DNA from 3 places in the Peribacillus sp. NPDC096622 genome. Region 2 is predicted to be linked to each of the others. Evidence: riboswitches for the same ligand, from Rfam matches in the RefSeq annotation. Region 2 holds a riboswitch; each other region holds the start of a gene.

Region 1 (5,791 bases), on a different contig from region 2:
GGTTTCAGAAATCCGCTTCCTTTCCACCAAGCCTCCTCGCCGCAAGTTCTAGCAGGGATCTCGGCTAGCCAGTTATTCGAACGTATATGAGGTATATCGGGCTAATGGGATATTATTCACCGTAGACGCGATTTTTAGCCCTATTATTCGACCGCAGATGGTAGACGCCATATTTCGCCTTCCATGGCACTTAATAAAGTAAACCATAATCATGGTTCGGGAAGAAACATTTCTTGTCGACAAACTGAAAGGACCAAGCAAGAGCTTGGTCCTTTTTTGTACAATTTATTAAGCTGTAGGTCCGCCAAGTTCTTCGATTTCACTTGGAACGCTTTTGAATTTCTTGAAGTTTGCACGGAATTGTGCGGCAAGGTCTGTTGCTGCTTCTTTATAAGCGGCAGGATCTGCCCATGTCTTGATTGGTTGAAGGACTTCATCAGGAACACCAGGAACATGAAGCGGGATATCCAAACCGAAGATATCATCTTTGATCGTTTCGATGTTCGCTAATTCACCTTCAAGTGCCGCTTGTACCATTGCACGAGTGTAAGCAAGTTTCATACGGCTTCCAGTTCCGTATGCACCGCCAGTCCATCCTGTGTTGACAAGGTATACCTTTGCATTGTGCTCGTCAATTTTATCACCAAGCATCTCGGCATAACGTGTAGCTGGAAGCGGTAAGAATGGTGAGCCGAAGCAAGTGGAGAATGTAGCTTCCGGTGAAGTTACGCCTCTTTCAGTACCAGCCAATTTACTAGTGTATCCGCTTAGGAAGTGGAACATTGCCTGTTCTTTGGAAAGCTTGCTGATTGGAGGCAGAACGCCTGAAGCATCAGCTGTTAAGAAAATGATTGTATTTGGGTGTCCTGCAATACTTGGGTTCACGATGTTATCGATCGCTTGCATTTGGTAAGCGGCACGAGTGTTTTCAGTCAATGAACTGTCATCATAGTTCGCTTCACGCGTATCCGGATCAACAACAACATTTTCCAATACAGCACCAAAACGGATCGCATCGAAAATTTGTGGTTCTTTTTCACGTGAAAGGTTGATCGTTTTCGCATAGCAGCCGCCTTCGATGTTGAATACGCCGTTAGAAGACCAGCCATGCTCGTCATCACCAATCAGTTTACGGCTAGTGTCTGCTGATAAAGTTGTTTTGCCTGTACCGGACAGTCCGAAGAATAAAGCGACGTCCCCTTCACGTCCTACGTTAGCAGAGCAATGCATTGGAAGGATTCCAGCCTCTGGAAGTAAGTAGTTCATGATCGAGAAGATCGATTTTTTCATTTCTCCTGCATATTCCGTTCCGCCGATCAAAATGGTACGGCGTTCAAATGAAACGATGATGAAAGTTTCGGATGTAGTTCCGTCCACTTCTGGGTCCGCTTTGAAGTTAGGTGCAGAAAGGATCGTGAATTCAGCTTCGTGACCTCTCAGTTCCTCTTCGTTTGGACGGATGAACAAAGTATGGGCGAAAAGGTTATGCCAAGCATATTCATTAACAACACGGATGGGAAGACGTGATGTTTCGTCTGCACCAGCGAAACCTTTAAAAACAAAAATCTCTTCTTTTGCTTTTAGGTAGTCAACTACTTTATTATATAGTTTATTGAACACATCTTCGGAAATCGGCTGGTTCACGGGACCCCAATCGATTTTATCTTTAACTGATGCTTCTTCCACGATAAACTTATCTTTAGGTGAACGACCAGTATATTTGCCAGTTTCAGCTTTAACCGCGCCGGTTGATGTTAAAACGCCTTCATTTCTGCTTAGTACTTTTTCGACCAATTGAGGAACTGATAGTTGAGTTTGCACATTGTTTCCTGTTAATAATTGGTGTAACTCATTAGAAACATCTACAGAATTCATATATGAGGTACCTTCCTTTGTTTGAGTTTTTAGATTACAATTAGTATAACACATTCATTTAATTAGTCTATACTATTTCTTTTAATTTGTGATTATTTTCAGCTGGCCGCATTAATCATTTTAATCCGGTAGGAACCGAGTCAGGATTATCGCATATACTTTCATGAAGAAAAATTTATTTAAATAGGAAGTAAGTAAGCAATATATGTCTAATGGGAAAGTCAGGATGTCATTCCTTTTCGATGCTCAATACTTTATTATTAATGGCAATTTACAACATTTCTATTCGTATTTTGCATTGTAAACCCCGTTAGGACGTTGTATCAACATGATTTTTCAAATGAACGCCATTCTGGGTGGAAATGTTCTTTTTAGAAAAGCATTGACAAATTCCAGCCAGATACGATAATATCTTAAATTGTACGGATTCTCTTATCCCGAGTTGGTGGAGGGACAGGCCCTTTGAAACCCAGCAACCTGCCATATTGAACTTGACTCCAAGACCGATCGCCGAAAATAAAGCGAAGGTCTTCAAGGAATAGTGGTGATGGTGCTAACCTGAGCAAGGTAAAAAACCCTTGAACGATAAGAGTGAAAGGATAGAAGACAGAATTTTAAACCTTTCCTCATTTGCCAGGGAAGGTTTTTGTGTTTTTTATAAGTAATTCTGTGTCTATAGTCGAAACTAATGAGGGAAACGAGTTCCGTAAAAAATCAGGCTTATGCCTACAACATACTAACTTCCAAGGAGGAAATATGATGTCAAAGAAACGTCTATTTACTTCTGAATCTGTTACAGAGGGCCATCCGGACAAAATTTGTGATCAGATTTCAGATTCCATTTTAGATGCTATCCTAGCTAAGGATGCAAATGCACGTGTTGCGTGTGAAACTAGTGTAACTACAGGTCTTGTGCTTGTTGCTGGTGAAATTACAACTTCAGCTTACGTGGACATTCCGCGTATCGTTCGTGATACGGTTAAAGGAATTGGCTACACACGTGCGAAATACGGTTTCGATGCTGAAACTTGTGCCGTGTTGAGTTCCATCGATGAGCAGTCTGCCGATATCGCAGCTGGTGTCGATAAAGCATTGGAAGCTCGTGAAGGAAACATGTCAGAGGAAGAAATCGATGCAATCGGTGCAGGGGACCAAGGTCTAATGTTCGGATTTGCTTGTAATGAAACAGAAGAGCTTATGCCGCTTCCGATTTCATTGGCGCATAAACTTTCATTCCGCTTGTCTCAAGTTCGTAAAGATGAAACTCTTGCTTACCTACGCCCTGATGGTAAAACACAGGTAACTGTGGAATATGATGAGAATAACCGTCCTGTACGTGTAGATACGATCGTCATCTCTACACAGCATGATGCAGAAATTACGCTTGAACAAATTCAAGCCGATCTAAAAGAACATGTGATCAAAGCTGTTGTTCCAGCCGAGTTGATCGATGCAGATACTAAGTATTTCATCAACCCGACTGGCCGTTTCGTAATTGGCGGACCTCAAGGGGATGCTGGTCTTACTGGACGTAAAATCATCGTTGATACTTACGGCGGATACGCTCGTCACGGCGGCGGTGCATTCTCTGGTAAGGATGCTACTAAAGTTGACCGTTCTGCTGCATACGCTGCTCGTTACGTTGCGAAAAACATCGTGGCAGCCGGCCTTGCCGACAAAGCGGAAGTTCAATTGGCATACGCGATTGGTGTGGCAGAGCCTGTATCGATCTCCATTGATACGTTCGGAACTGGTACAGTTAGCGAAGAAGTCCTTGTTGACCTAGTTCGCGCTAACTTCGACCTTCGTCCAGCTGGTATCATCAAAATGCTTGACCTTCGTCGCCCAATCTACAAACAAACGGCTGCCTACGGACACTTCGGCCGTACAGATGTCGATCTTCCATGGGAACGCACGGACAAAGCAGAAACATTAAAAGCACAAGCGTAATTCATATAAAAAAGGTGTCCCGCAATTAGCGGGGCACCTTTTTTTATGGATTAATTTTGCCGTCTATCGGGAATAATTCAAGAAATCCCAAAGAAATTCAACTTAAGGGCCATACTCGTGAGTTAGAACAGTTTACTCGAGAGTTAGGAGCGAATACTCGTAACTTTCAGTCAATTACTCGTGCATTACTTTATTCGTTCCTCCGTTTTATAGTATTGCCCTTTTTCGGCGTATTCGCGTACGATGCGCTCCATATCCTGACGATCTTCTTCGTTGATTTCGCGGATGACTTTAGCTGGACGTCCGAATGCCAACATGTTCGGTGGAATGACTTTACCTTGGGGAACGAGACTGCCGGCACCGATGAAAGCCCCTTCGCCGATTTCGGCTTCATCAAGTACGATCGATCCCATGCCGATTAAAGCTCCTTTGCGGATTTTACAGCTATGTAAAATGACCTGATGGCCAATGGTTACTTCATCCTCGATGATCAATGGATTATTGGGGCTTTGGTGCAGGACGCTGTTATCCTGTATACTGACTTTTTTTCCGATGATGGTTGGGGATACATCACCGCGAATGACGGAATTGAACCAGATTGATGTTTCGTCGCCGATTTTGACATCACCTGTGACGACAGCATTTTCAGCGATATAAGCGCTTTCAGCAATTTCAGGTTCTTTGCCTTTATACGGATAAATAATCATTTTCAATCATTTCCTTTCCGAAGTGAATGTTTTTATGTATTATTTTAATATACCGTATGCAAATACACTTGGCTATTTATAATAGCAATGTACAACTTGTTAGATTTCTTTTTTGTCGAAAATCATGAATATGGTTATAATTTATATATATTATTTCAACTATCATGGATCGTACACAACAAGTGAAAAGTGAAAGGGGGATTTCGAATGTGGAAATGGGAGACAGAAGGAGACGCAAAGGGCGTCATTGTCATCGTTCATGGGGCAATGGAACATCACGGACGTTATAAGTGGGTAACACAAATGTGGCTTTCAGCTGGATACCATGTCGTCATGGGCGACCTTCCTGGGCAGGGGATGACTACTCGCGCCTACAGGGGACATATCGATTCCTTTGATGAGTATTTGGACGAAGTGAAAAGCTGGATAGAAGAGGCTTACGAATATTCGTTGCCGGTCTTTTTACTTGGACACAGCATGGGCGGTTTGATTTCGATACGCCTTCTTCAGGAAGAGGAATGGGACATTGCAGGGGTGATTCTTTCTTCTCCTTGCTTGGGCCTCGTGACGAAGCCGCGGAAGTTCCTTACAACGCTCTCGCATGGATTGAACATCGTTATGCCTAAGTTCAGGGTACATTCCGGATTGACCCCTGAAATGGCGACGAGAAGTGCGGAAATTCGTGAATCCGATAGAAACGATACATTATATATCACAAAGGTTTCAGTTCGCTGGTATCGCGAGCTTGCACAGGCTATGAAGGATGCTTTTGAAGAGATTCCTGAATTTCAGGATGTGCCGCTTTTGGTCATGCAGGGCGGAGATGACCGAATCGTCAACAAGAAGGCGGTTCGTGAGTGGTTTAATTATAACATGGCCAGTGAAAAGCAATATAAGGAATGGCCGAAGCTTTATCATGAAATCTTCAATGAACCAGAGCGTGATGATGTATTTCAATATGCGCTGAGTTTTGTTGAAAACCGTTTAAAGATATTAGGGTATGTCGTTTGATCAGTACATCCTTCAGGATAAATAAAAAACTGCCGAAGTTAAATCTTCGGCAGTTTTCTTTGGATCAGCCTGCGTTTTTAAGCAATTCGTTCGACTTGATGACCGGTGCCCAGAAAGTAACCGGGTACATAAATTGCTTCAAATGTGTAAGTTCCTTTTTATTGGATAATGCAGTGGATAGGAGATAAATGGATTTGAAGGTCAAGTCATTGGCGAATAGGTCCAAAAGCGTCGCTTTCATATTCATG
Region 2 (5,791 bases):
GTTATAGCTGTTTCGTTTGTCAATCTCTTAAAATTTGAATGGTTTTGAGTCATTCTTTTCCCCTCCAGATTCAAAATAAGAATAAAAAAGCCTCTTTCATATAGAAAGAGGCAGAAGTTTTGGCTTCGGACCTCTTATCTTCCAGAAAATGAATTCTGGTGGAATTAGCACCGTGCTCTGTGGATTTAATAATCCGGCGGAGGATCCGCCCCATTTCACAATGGTATTACAGTCGGTTGCTGGGCTTCATAGGGCCTTTATCCCTCAGCCTGCTCTTGATAAGAGTAAATGTTTTCTGAAATTTTAATCTTCGGGAAAATAATATCAACTTTTTAAATAGTTTGTCAATGGGTAAATTAATAAAAATCAGGACGGCGATCTTCGAATACAGGTATTTTGTTGCGTGCTTCCGTAACTTTGTTGAAGTCCAAGGTGCCTGTCAAGAGTTCGTCTCCTTCTCCGGCTTCACTTACGATATTCCCCCATGGATCAATAATCAAGGAATGACCCGCAAATATATTATTGATATCCGAACCTGTACGATTAACGGCTACAACATAGGCTTGGTTCTCGATAGCACGGCTTATCAATAAGGCTCTCCAGTGATCGAGTCTCGGCTTTGGCCATTCAGCCGTAACGAATAGAACTTCCGCGCCTTGAACGGTATGGGCTCGCTGCCATTCAGGGAAACGAATGTCATAACAAACGAACCCGGCACATATTTTTTCATCAAGAGTAAATAAACCATCTTTTTCACCTGGCTGCAGGAAATGATGTTCATCCATTAATTGAAATAAGTGAAGCTTATCATATTCTTTAATGAGCTTTCCATATTTATCGATGATGAGCATGGTGTTATAGATTCCCTTGCTTGTTTTTTTCGCAATGGAACCGCCGATGATGTGAATCCGGTGTTTCTGTGCCTGTGTTTTAAGAAATTCAATCGTTTTTTCTGCCTCTTGATCTGCAATCTCATTCAGCCTGGTCAAATCGTATCCGGTTGTCCAAAGCTCTGGTAATATGACGATATCGGGTTCGGACCGAGCTGCTTTTTCCATCCATTGTTCTGCAACCTGAAAATTGATATCTGGTTGACCGAAGGCTATATCCATTTGAATACAAGCTATTTTCCACTTCATCGTTTAAAACCCCCACATGTAAAAAATGCTTTACAAGACTACGATAAACATATATCATTTGTGACTAGAATTTCAAGAAATTTCAGAGAAGGTGTATAAATGGTGCAATTCGAAAAATCCGGACTGCTTCAGGACCTGCCCAAGCAGTTTTTTGCTTCACTAGTCGCAAAAGTCAATGCGATCACGGAGCAAGGACATGATGTCATTAATTTAGGCCAGGGAAACCCTGATCAGCCGACGCCGGAACATATCGTCAAAAGTTTGCAGTCTGCAGCTGAAAAAACGACTAATCATAAATATTCGCCATTCCGGGGACATCAATATTTAAAAGAGGCTGCTGCCGTCTTTTATGAACGAGAATACGGTGTCAAGCTGGATCCGAATAGTGAAGTGGCGATTCTCTTCGGGGGAAAGGCGGGTCTTGTCGAACTGCCGCAGTGTTTATTGAATCCAGGTGATACGATCCTTGTTCCAGATCCCGGCTATCCGGATTATCTTTCCGGTGTTGTTTTAGCCCAGGCAAAGACCGAACTGATGCCCTTGACAGAAGAAAATGATTTTCTTCCGAAATACGATGACATACATAAAGAAGTTCTTGATAAAGCCAAAATGATGTTCTTGAATTATCCGAATAATCCCACAGGCGCTTCTGCCACTGAAAGTTTCTTTGATGAAACCGTCTCCTTTGCAAAAGAACATTCAATTTGTGTGGTCCATGATTTCGCCTATGGGGCAATAGGATTCGACGGAAAAAAACCGAAAAGCTTTCTCCAGGCGGAGGGAGCGAAGGATGTAGGAGTTGAAATATACACTCTATCGAAAACATACAATATGGCAGGGTGGAGAGTCGGCTTCGCAGTGGGCAATAAAAGTGTAATAGAAGCTCTTGAACTATTACAAGACCATCTTTATGTGAGTCTCTTCCCGGCGATACAGGAAGCTGCGGCAAGCGCTTTACTTGATTCACAGAGCAGTGTAGAGCAGTTAGTGAAGATGTACGAGGGGCGAAGGAATGTTTTCATTGAGGGATTGAGGGCAATCGGCTGGGATGTCAAAGCGCCTGCGGCATCGTTTTTTGCCTGGCTCAAAGTACCTGGAGGTTTTACGTCCGAGAGTTTTGCGGACTATTTATTAACGCATGCCCATGTAGCTGTTGCCGCAGGGAATGGTTTCGGTGAATTTGGCGAAGGTTACGTCAGGGTAGGGCTACTGACTTCGGAAGAACGGCTGCAAGAGGCTGTGGAACGGATACGAACATTAAACTTATTTTAATGCAATAAGATATCCGATTTATACACATTTAAATAGTTAAACTTATTGACAAAGTAGGGATTACCTGTCAGAATACAAAATAAATTCTTAATCTTTCGATACTTGAATGCAACTTATATATCAGCGTTTTCTTATTTTGAGCAGGTGGAGGGACTAGCCCTATGAAGCCCAGCAACCGACCGTAATTCCATTGTAAAATGGGGCGGAATCCTTCCGCCGGATTTTCTTGAAATCCACAAGGCACGGTGCTAATTCTTGCAGCCAATGGGCTGGGAGATAAGAAGATGGCTTTTTAAAGCCTCTTCTTTATGAAGGGGCTTTTGCCATTTTGAGACCATTTCAGGTTAATGACATCGAGGGTTTACTAACGTGTTATAGGAGTGATCAGATGAGCGAGATAGTCGCTACTTATTTAATTCATGACTTTAATGGAAATCATGAGAAAAAAGCAGAAAGCATTGCCTTGGGTTTGACTGTCGGGACATGGACGGACCTGCCGCATTTGGTTCAGAAACAACTGGAAAAACATAAGGGACGCGTCGTATCGGTGACACCACTATCTGAAGAAGAGAGGGCAAACAGCTACTTTAATCGGAAAGTATACCGTTCGCTGATCAAAATTGCCTATCCGGCAGGGAATTTCTCCAATGATTTACCTGCAATCCTCACGACGGTCTTCGGCAAACTTTCATTGGATGGTGAAATAAAACTGATCGACTTGGATTTTGTCGGTGATATTCAAAAAGCTTTTCCAGGGCCGCAATTTGGCATTGAGGGCATAAGGGAAAAGGTTGGCGTTTTTAACCGGCCCTTGGTGATGAGCATCTTTAAAGGTGTATTAGGAAGAGACCTAACATTTCATAATGAGCAACTGAGGCAACAAGCATTGGGAGGTGTCGACCTAGTTAAAGATGATGAGATCCTCTTCGACCAGGAACTGACTCCATTTTTCGATAGAATAAAAACGGGAAAAAGAATATTGAATGAAGTCTATGAAACCACTGGCCACCGAACATTATATGCTGTCAATCTATCAGGGAAAACATTTGAATTATTGGATAAGGCAGAGCAAGCGGCTGAAGCGGGGGCAGATGCTTTATTGTTCAACGTTCATACATATGGTTTGGATGTAATGCAGGCCTTGAGTGAACATGATCGTATCAAGCTGCCGATCATGGCGCACCCCGCATATAGCGGGGCATTGGCATCTTCATCATTTTATGGTATCGGCTATCCATTATTGCTTGGTAAATTAGTAAGGTTATCAGGTGCGGATTTATCCTTGTTCCCTTCTCCTTATGGAAATGTCGCACTTGAAAAAACGGAGACCTTGGCGATTGCTGAAGCTCTGACAAAAAATGAACTTTCATGGAAAAAAGCCTTTCCTGTTCCTTCTGCAGGCATTCATCCGGGCATGGTTCCGGACCTCATCAAGGATTTTGGGCTCGATAGTGTGATTAATGCCGGAGGCGGAATTCACGGGCACCCTGACGGAGCAGAGGGCGGTGCCAAGGCTTTCCGTTCTGCTGTGGAAGCCGTTCTAGCAGGAAAGGAACTTTCTGAAGCGGCGGCTGAGGAAGAAACACTAAAAAAAGCTCTTGTGTTATGGGGAGGCCTATAAGAAATAATGAGACCGATCATCTTTTGTGATTTTGACGGAACGATCACCAACACAGATAATATCATTTCCATCATGAAGAAATTTGCGCCTCCGGAATGGGAAGCGTTGAAAGACGGTGTCCTTCAGCAAAAAATCAGTATATCTTCAGGAGTTGGGGATATGTTCTCCCTGCTTGATAGCGGCTTGAAGGATGACATCATCCAATATGTAAGAAGAACGGCCGGCATTCGCCCAGGGTTTTATGAATTCGTTGAGTATACGAAACAAGTCAATATCCCTTTATATATTGTAAGCGGGGGCATGGATTTTTTCATTGCCCCCCTATTAAATGATATCTTGCCAACAGAGTCCGTTTATTGCAACCATGCATTTTTTGATAAGGATAAGATTTATATTGAGTGGCCGCATACTTGTGATGATCAATGTAATAATGATTGCGGTTGCTGCAAGCCATCCATTATGAGGGAAATTGCGGGTGCGGAAGATTTTAAACTCGTTATTGGAGATTCAGTAACGGATTTTGAGGCGGCAAAACAGGCTGATTTTGTCATAGCCCGTGACATTCTGCTTGAAAAATGTGATAGGGAAGGAATTCCACATCAAGGATTTGAAACATTTTTTGATGTAATTGACATTTTAAAGCAGCAGGAGGCGGTTAAAGCGTGAACACTCATTCTAAAGAATGGCAGGAGTTGGCGGATATTAAAGCTGAACTGGCCGCAAGGGATTGGTTTATGGGAACTAGCGGGAATTTGTCAATCCGCGAGCCCAAAAGCTCTTTCTTTTATATTACCGCAAGCGGTAAGGATAAAAGGAAGCAATCGGATTCGGACTTTTTACTGGTGGATTTAAAAGGAAAACCAGTTGAAGAAACGAATCTAAGACCATCGGCCGAAACTTTACTTCATACAGTCATTTACCGGAAAACAAATGCGAACTGTGTACTTCATGTCCATACAGTTGAAAATAATGTGATATCGGAATTATACGGAGATGAAGGCCAAGTTTCCTTTCGTAATCATGAAATCATTAAAGCGACCGGGCGGTGGGATGAAGATTCGGAGCTTCGGATTCCAATCATATATAATCACGCTGACATTCCGCTGTTATCCGATAAGTTCAAGCCACATGTCGAAGAAGACTCTGGCGCTGTGCTGATACGCAATCATGGTATTACGGTTTGGGGCAAAAGCGGACTCGAAGCAAAAAGAATACTTGAAGCTTGCGAATTTTTATTTCAATATCAACTGTTACTTAATCAACAAAAGGCGTTTGCAGGTTCTTTAAGATAAACACTCATAGAGGAGGAATGAATGATGGCGACGATTAGATTCCATGAAACAAACGAGGTTATTGAAAACGGTGAACAGGTAAAAGGGTTTTTAGAAACTCAAGGGGTTATTTATGAGCAATGGGACATTTCTAAATTACCTGACCACCTTGTGGAAAAATACGATCTAACAGATGCTGACAAGGAGGAAATCCTTGTAACATTCCAATCGGAGATAGCGGAAATCTCTGAAAGAAGAGGCTATAAAGCCCATGATATCATAACATTATCCGATGCAAATCCGAACTTGGACCAAATGCTTGAAAACTTTAAGCAGGAACACCACCACGAAGATGATGAAGTGCGTTTCATAGCAGGCGGAACGAGTATCTTTGCCATTGAAGGCAATGATAAACAGTGGTTTGATGTACGTCTTAATCCAGGAGATCTTATTAGTGTACCAGAATCAACAAGACATTATTTCACGCT
Region 3 (5,791 bases), 140 kb from region 2:
TTGTATAGTTTTCCCAAGCACGAAAAAAATATGATTTAATTTCTCTTTTTACTGTTTTGCAGCAGGGTGGATTACAACCTTTTCAAATAACTCGAATCTGAAAAAAAGAGCCCCAAAAAGAACAGGAACTGCCAGATTATGACGCTTCCTGTTCTTTTTGTTTATAGGTTTACCCACTACTTACATAATTAATAAAAACATTTTTGATGACAAAGAATGGCTAGGAGGATATTACCACGGAAGGTCGCCACTTCCTTGAAATGTCTGCAATATGATCAGGAGCCGTTCTGCAACATCCCCCAATTATACGTGCCCCCGCATGGTGCCATTCTTCAGATTTCAGGTCGAGCCTGTTACATGATTCTTGACCATGCCATGTTTTAGTTTCTGGATTATATGATTCACCGGAATTCGGATAAACGATAATTGGTTTATGCGTGTTTGCACGCAACACCTGTATGGCTTCCGTGATAATTGATACAGGCGCACAGTTAATGCCAATTGCGGCAATTTGCTCACTGTCCCCAAACAATCTGGTACAGTCCTCCAGCAATGTACCATCACTTATCGCTTTTTCATTTTTCAAAGAAAAGGATAGCCAAGCGTAAACTTCTGGATAATCTTTCAATAATGAATGTAATACTTTTGCTTCTTGCAGGGAAGGAATCGTTTCAAATGCTAAAATGTCAGCTCCTGCTTCAATCAAAGCTGATATTCGCGAGCGATGAAATGCCGCTAACGTTTCATCTGAAACACCATAGTTCCCTACATACTCTGACCCATCTGCAAGATAAGCCCCATAAGGTCCAACTGATGCAGCAACCAATGGCTTAGGTCTAATCGTTTGATATTCTTCCTTCCAAAATTCATCTCTTGCTTTTCTTGCAAGTAAAACCGTTTTCCGGATTAGATCCAATGCCTCTTTTTCTTGTATTCCGCGGAGGGCGAAACCTTCAACTGTTGCTTGGTAGCTTGCCGTTATCGCACAGTCAGCACCAGCTCGAAAGTAGTCAGAGTGAACCTGGTAAATCACTTCTGGATTTTCAAGTAATACTCGTGCAGACCACAGGGGATCGTCCAAATCACACCCATGCCTTTCAAGCTCTGTAGCTAAAGCCCCGTCCAAAATCATGACTGAATGATCTCGTAAGATTGTTTCAATTGGGTTAATTTTATTCTTCATGATTTACTCCTCTTTTCTTATAAGTTTGTGTCAGATAATAACTTCCATAGCAAAACAAAATAAAAGGAATGCCACAATATAATGCAATTCTTTGTGTAGGATCAAATGCAATTCCTATGCAAGAAGCAAGACATAGCATAAAAGAAACGATTGGTACGAGTGGATATAATGGTGTATGATAAGCCAAATCATTGACTGAGTTTCCTTCGTTTATATATCGTCTGCGAAATAGGAACTGTGACGCGCTGATACTCATCCAAACCATAACCACGGCTAGTCCAGAAATGGATACAAGCACTATGTATACAGTATCCGGTGCAATAATACTCGAGAAAAGTGATAGAACACCGCCCAACATACTGAAAAGGACTGCATATACCGGAACACCCCGTTTTGTCAATTTTGCAAATATTGGTGATATAGTTTTCTTATCTGCAAGTGACCAAAGCATCCTGGATGAGGCATATAGTCCTGAGTTTGCAGCGGACAAAATGGCCGTCAATATAACAAAGTTCATAATATCCGCTGCATATGGCACTCCAATTCGTTCTAGAACGGCAACAAAGGGGCTCTCTAATACGCTTGCATCCGAAACAGGCAATAATGCGGATAATACAACGATGGTTCCTACAAAAAAGATAATCAATCTCCATAATGTCATACGGATTGCCTTTGGTATCGTTTTTTCTGGATTCACAGTTTCCCCAGCTGCAATTCCGATTAATTCAGTTCCAGAAAATGCAAAATTCACCGCGAGCATCGTCATTAGAATGGCAAAGGCACCATTTGGAAATAAACCAGCACTTGTAAAATTGGAAAATAACGGAGCTGATTGTGCGTTAATTATTGGAATAAAACCTACCATTGCCGCAGCTCCCAGAATAATAAATATTACGATAGCGAATACCTTTATAGACGCAAACCAGAATTCGGATTCAGCGAAAAACTTAACGGTCCATGCATTTAATGCCAAGACCAAAATGGCGAATAGAGCACTCCATATCCAGACACTGATTGATGGAAACCATCTCTGCATCAACAATCCTGCAGCCGTGAATTCCGAACCTAGTGCAACAGTCCAGGTTAGCCAATACAACCAGGCTACTGTATACCCTGTCCCTGGTCCGATGTATTTGGCTGCGTAACTATGAAACGCACCTGTCTCGGGCATATGCACTGACAGTTCACCTAGACATAGCATGACAAGATAAACCACTAATGCACCAATCAGATACGAAAGGATGGTGCCAAACGGACCAGCCTGGTGAATCGTATAACCCGAACTTAAGAATAAACCAGTACCAATCACCCCGCCAAGCGATAGCATTATTATATGCCGTGCTTGCATTTGCCTTTGAAAATCATGCTTCCTTTTGTTCTCCATTCTTACTCTCCTTAATCTTGCATCCAGAAAAAACGAAAACGCACTCTAAAAAAGAGTGCGTTACTGACAAATAAACACGTACGGTCTTATCTATCAAGGTTTCACCCCCTGGAATTAGCACAGTGTCTTTGTGGACCTGCTGCTGAGGTTTCATAGGGCCAGTCCCTCCACCTCTCTGGATAAGAAATTATTTTTTTTATAACTTTATCAATCTATAAAAAAATTGTCAAGTTTTGTTTCGTAGTGTAAAGACTTCCATTTAATTACTAATGTTCATGGCGCCTGCGTCATTAATATTAAAATGATTGCTTATTTTTGGAACTTTCGCGTAATAAAAATTGCAAATAAAGCTAACCGGGATCATATTGGTTTTTAAAAAATGACGACATCTTATAAGATGTCGCCATTTTTATCTTTTTCCTTAAGGACGTTCTATTTCAAATAATTCCCCTAGTTTTGTATAGGTATGACCTGCTAATCTTGCTACAGGTTTTAGCCCATTCTGATCAATTCGGCCATTATGGTAAATATCTTGCTCTATATGATAGCAGACTATTTTCCCTATCAGTAAATCACAACCAGGTTCATTCTTGGAACCTGCCAATGGTATCGATTGCTCTAATGTACATTCAAAACGTACCTTCGCTTCTAGCAATCCTGGTACGGATACCTTATCACTAACAGTCGGCGTGAAATTAGTAAGACCCAATTCACTTTCGTCAGATGGGAGTTCCTTTGCCGTTCGATTTGCATCAGCAACATTATTTTCATCAGTGATATGAACAACGAATTCACCTATTTGAATTGCATTACGGGCTGTGTCCTTTGAAACTCCTTTTTTCCGTTGAACAGAAATGGAAATCATCGGAGGGTTTGAACTAACTATGTTAAAAAAGCTGAACGGCGCTATATTGATCGTACCGGTTTCGGATTGTGTCGTAACCAGCGCAATAGGTCTAGGTATAATGCTTCCAGTCAAAAACTTATAATTATCCCGTTCAGTCAGACTTTCAGGATTAATAGAAATCATCTTCATTCCCTCTCATTCTTATAAAAATTTCTTTTGAAACCAGGAACCTGCTGCCTCAACCTCTGAACGTGTTAACTGATGACCGTGATTTTCCCACTGAACTTCAACTGTAGCGCCAGCTTGCAGTAAAAGTTGATTAAGTTCATCAGTTTCTGCTGCCGGGCAAATCGGATCGTTTTTTCCTGCAGCAATAAATACAGGAATATCCGAGAGGGAAGGCAAAGCGATCCCTCGTCTAGGAACCATTGGATGATGAAGAATCGCTCCTTGTAATGCCCCCTCGTAATGGAACAGCAAACTTGCCGCTATATTTGCACCATTGGAATAACCTAATGCCACCACTCTGTCACGGTCGAAGTCATATTTTCCGGACGCCAATTCCAAGAAGTCATAAAGTTCCTTCGTTCGGAAGATCAAATCCTCTTCATCAAAAACCCCTTCAGCTAACCGTCGGAAATAACGAGGCATTCCGTTTTCAAGTACATTTCCCCGTACGCTCAATATGGATGAACCAGGTGAAACCATTTCCGATAATGGCAAGAGATCTGTTTCCGTTCCTCCAGTGCCATGTAAAAGCAATAGTAACGGAGCTTCTGGATTACTTCCTTTTTGAAAAATATGTTTCATCATTTATCCTCCTCTAGTACTCTCGGCACTGCCGGCAGTAACGTTTTTTCCATAACTTCCCGTTTTTCTTCCAACCATGGCGGCAGCATTAATTTACTGCCCATCGTTTCCTTCGTTTCATCATGAGCAAAGCCAGGTGGATCTGTGGCAACTTCAAAGAGTATGCCTCCATCTTCCCTGAAATAAATGGCATCGAAGTATTGACGGTCTGTAAAGGGTGTCACACCATAGCCATGGTTACCGATATGCTCCCTCCATTCTTTATGATCTTCATTATCGCTCGCACGCCATGCAATGTGATGGACAGTTCCCACTCCGATTTTACCGTTTGGTAAAACCGTTTTTTTAACATCGATCAAATTTCCAATATCCGATGTGGATCTGAAGCGGATGAAATCTCCCTCTTCCCCAATCTTTTGCAAGCCCATCACTTCCACTAATAGTTCCATCGTTTTGATCGGTTTTGACGTCAATAATACAGCACCGCCGAATCCCTTGACCGCCTTATCAGCTGGTACACCGCCGAATGACCACTCGCTATTTTTACCTTCTTTACGCTCAACCAGTTCAAGTTGCAAACCATGTGGGTCTTGGAATTCCAGATATTCCTCACCGAAACGTGAAACCTTTTCAAAGTCTATGTTAAACTTATCCAAACGCTTTTCCCAGAAGCCAATTGATCCCTCCGGAACGGCATACGTTGTAATCCCCACTTGTCCGGAGCCAATTGTCCCTCGGTATGCCTCAGGCCAAGGAAAGAAAGTGATGATAGTGCCCGGTGAACCGGATTCATCTCCGAAATATAAATGGTAGGTACCTGGATCATCAAAATTAACGGTTTTTTTCACCATACGCATTCCCAATACTCCAGCATAAAAATCCACATTCTCTTGAGGGTTGCCTACAATTGCGGTTATATGATGTATTCCTGCATTTTGCTTTTGCATGCCGATTACTTCCTTTCCGGTTAATTAATTAGTTGACTTTGTATTCAGTGGTTTTAAATTCGCTTCAATATCCTTTCTTTTCGATTCCAAAAAAGGTGGCAGAGCAAGGTTCTCACCTAGGTGCTGCTCAGCTTCATCCACTTCAAAACCAGGTCCATCAGTAGCTAGTTCAAATAATATGCCATTCGGCTCCCTAAAATAGAGTGAACGGAAATAAAAGCGGTCCACATATCCAGAGTTCACGAATTTCGATTCACTAATTTTTTCTACCCATTTTCTCAATTCTTCTTCAGTATCCACCCGGAAGGCAACATGGTGTACTCCACCTCTCCCCAACCTTTCCCGAGGTATGTCATTCCTTTCTTCAATATGGAGTTCCGCTCCTGTCCCCCCCTCACCCGTCTCATAAACGACTATCGGATTTTGCCCCCTGATTGTCGATGGGTATGTGCCTGATTTCCTGAACCCCAATACCTCGATAAGAACACTTTCTGTTTGTGCAATATTGGGTACTGTAAGTTTTACTGGCCCTAATCCAAGGATGGAAAACTCTTTCGGTACTGGGCTGCCATCCCACGGAAATCCTCCTTGAACGCCGTTATTATCCTGATCGGAAACCA

Evidence for each region. A riboswitch is a leader RNA that binds a small molecule or an ion and turns the genes downstream of it on or off. The one in region 2 is predicted to bind S-adenosylmethionine.
Region 1: it holds a riboswitch for S-adenosylmethionine, as region 2 does, so the genes downstream of both, metK (methionine adenosyltransferase) here and mtnW (2,3-diketo-5-methylthiopentyl-1-phosphate enolase) in region 2, are expected to answer to the same signal.
Region 3: it holds a riboswitch for S-adenosylmethionine, as region 2 does, so the genes downstream of both, mmuP (S-methylmethionine permease) here and mtnW (2,3-diketo-5-methylthiopentyl-1-phosphate enolase) in region 2, are expected to answer to the same signal.

What each region holds. Positions count from the first base shown of each region.
Region 1 covers NZ_JBIWES010000010.1:164,581-170,371, reverse strand. Annotated here, with positions in the region: gene pckA (phosphoenolpyruvate carboxykinase (ATP)) at 289-1,875, opposite strand; SAM riboswitch class I at 2,305-2,467, shown strand; gene metK (methionine adenosyltransferase) at 2,632-3,825, shown strand; gene ACIQYG_RS18185 (gamma carbonic anhydrase) at 4,011-4,529, opposite strand; gene ACIQYG_RS18180 (alpha/beta hydrolase) at 4,740-5,543, shown strand; gene ACIQYG_RS18175 (hypothetical protein) at 5,608-5,791, opposite strand, start outside.
Region 2 covers NZ_JBIWES010000004.1:379,874-385,664, reverse strand. Annotated here, with positions in the region: gene mtnK (S-methyl-5-thioribose kinase) at 1-53, opposite strand, end outside; SAM riboswitch class I at 132-285, opposite strand; gene ACIQYG_RS10730 (carbon-nitrogen family hydrolase) at 357-1,139, opposite strand; gene ACIQYG_RS10725 (pyridoxal phosphate-dependent aminotransferase) at 1,239-2,411, shown strand; SAM riboswitch class I at 2,540-2,694, shown strand; gene mtnW (2,3-diketo-5-methylthiopentyl-1-phosphate enolase) at 2,800-4,032, shown strand; gene ACIQYG_RS10715 (2-hydroxy-3-keto-5-methylthiopentenyl-1-phosphate phosphatase) at 4,039-4,698, shown strand; gene ACIQYG_RS10710 (methylthioribulose 1-phosphate dehydratase) at 4,695-5,324, shown strand; gene ACIQYG_RS10705 (cupin domain-containing protein) at 5,349-5,791, shown strand, end outside.
Region 3 covers NZ_JBIWES010000004.1:241,147-246,937, forward strand. Annotated here, with positions in the region: gene mmuM (homocysteine S-methyltransferase) at 221-1,183, opposite strand; gene mmuP (S-methylmethionine permease) at 1,173-2,567, opposite strand; SAM riboswitch class I at 2,651-2,753, opposite strand; gene ACIQYG_RS10020 (flavin reductase family protein) at 2,989-3,597, opposite strand; gene ACIQYG_RS10025 (alpha/beta hydrolase) at 3,616-4,224, opposite strand; gene ACIQYG_RS10030 (ring-cleaving dioxygenase) at 4,224-5,171, opposite strand; gene ACIQYG_RS10035 (ring-cleaving dioxygenase) at 5,196-5,791, opposite strand, start outside.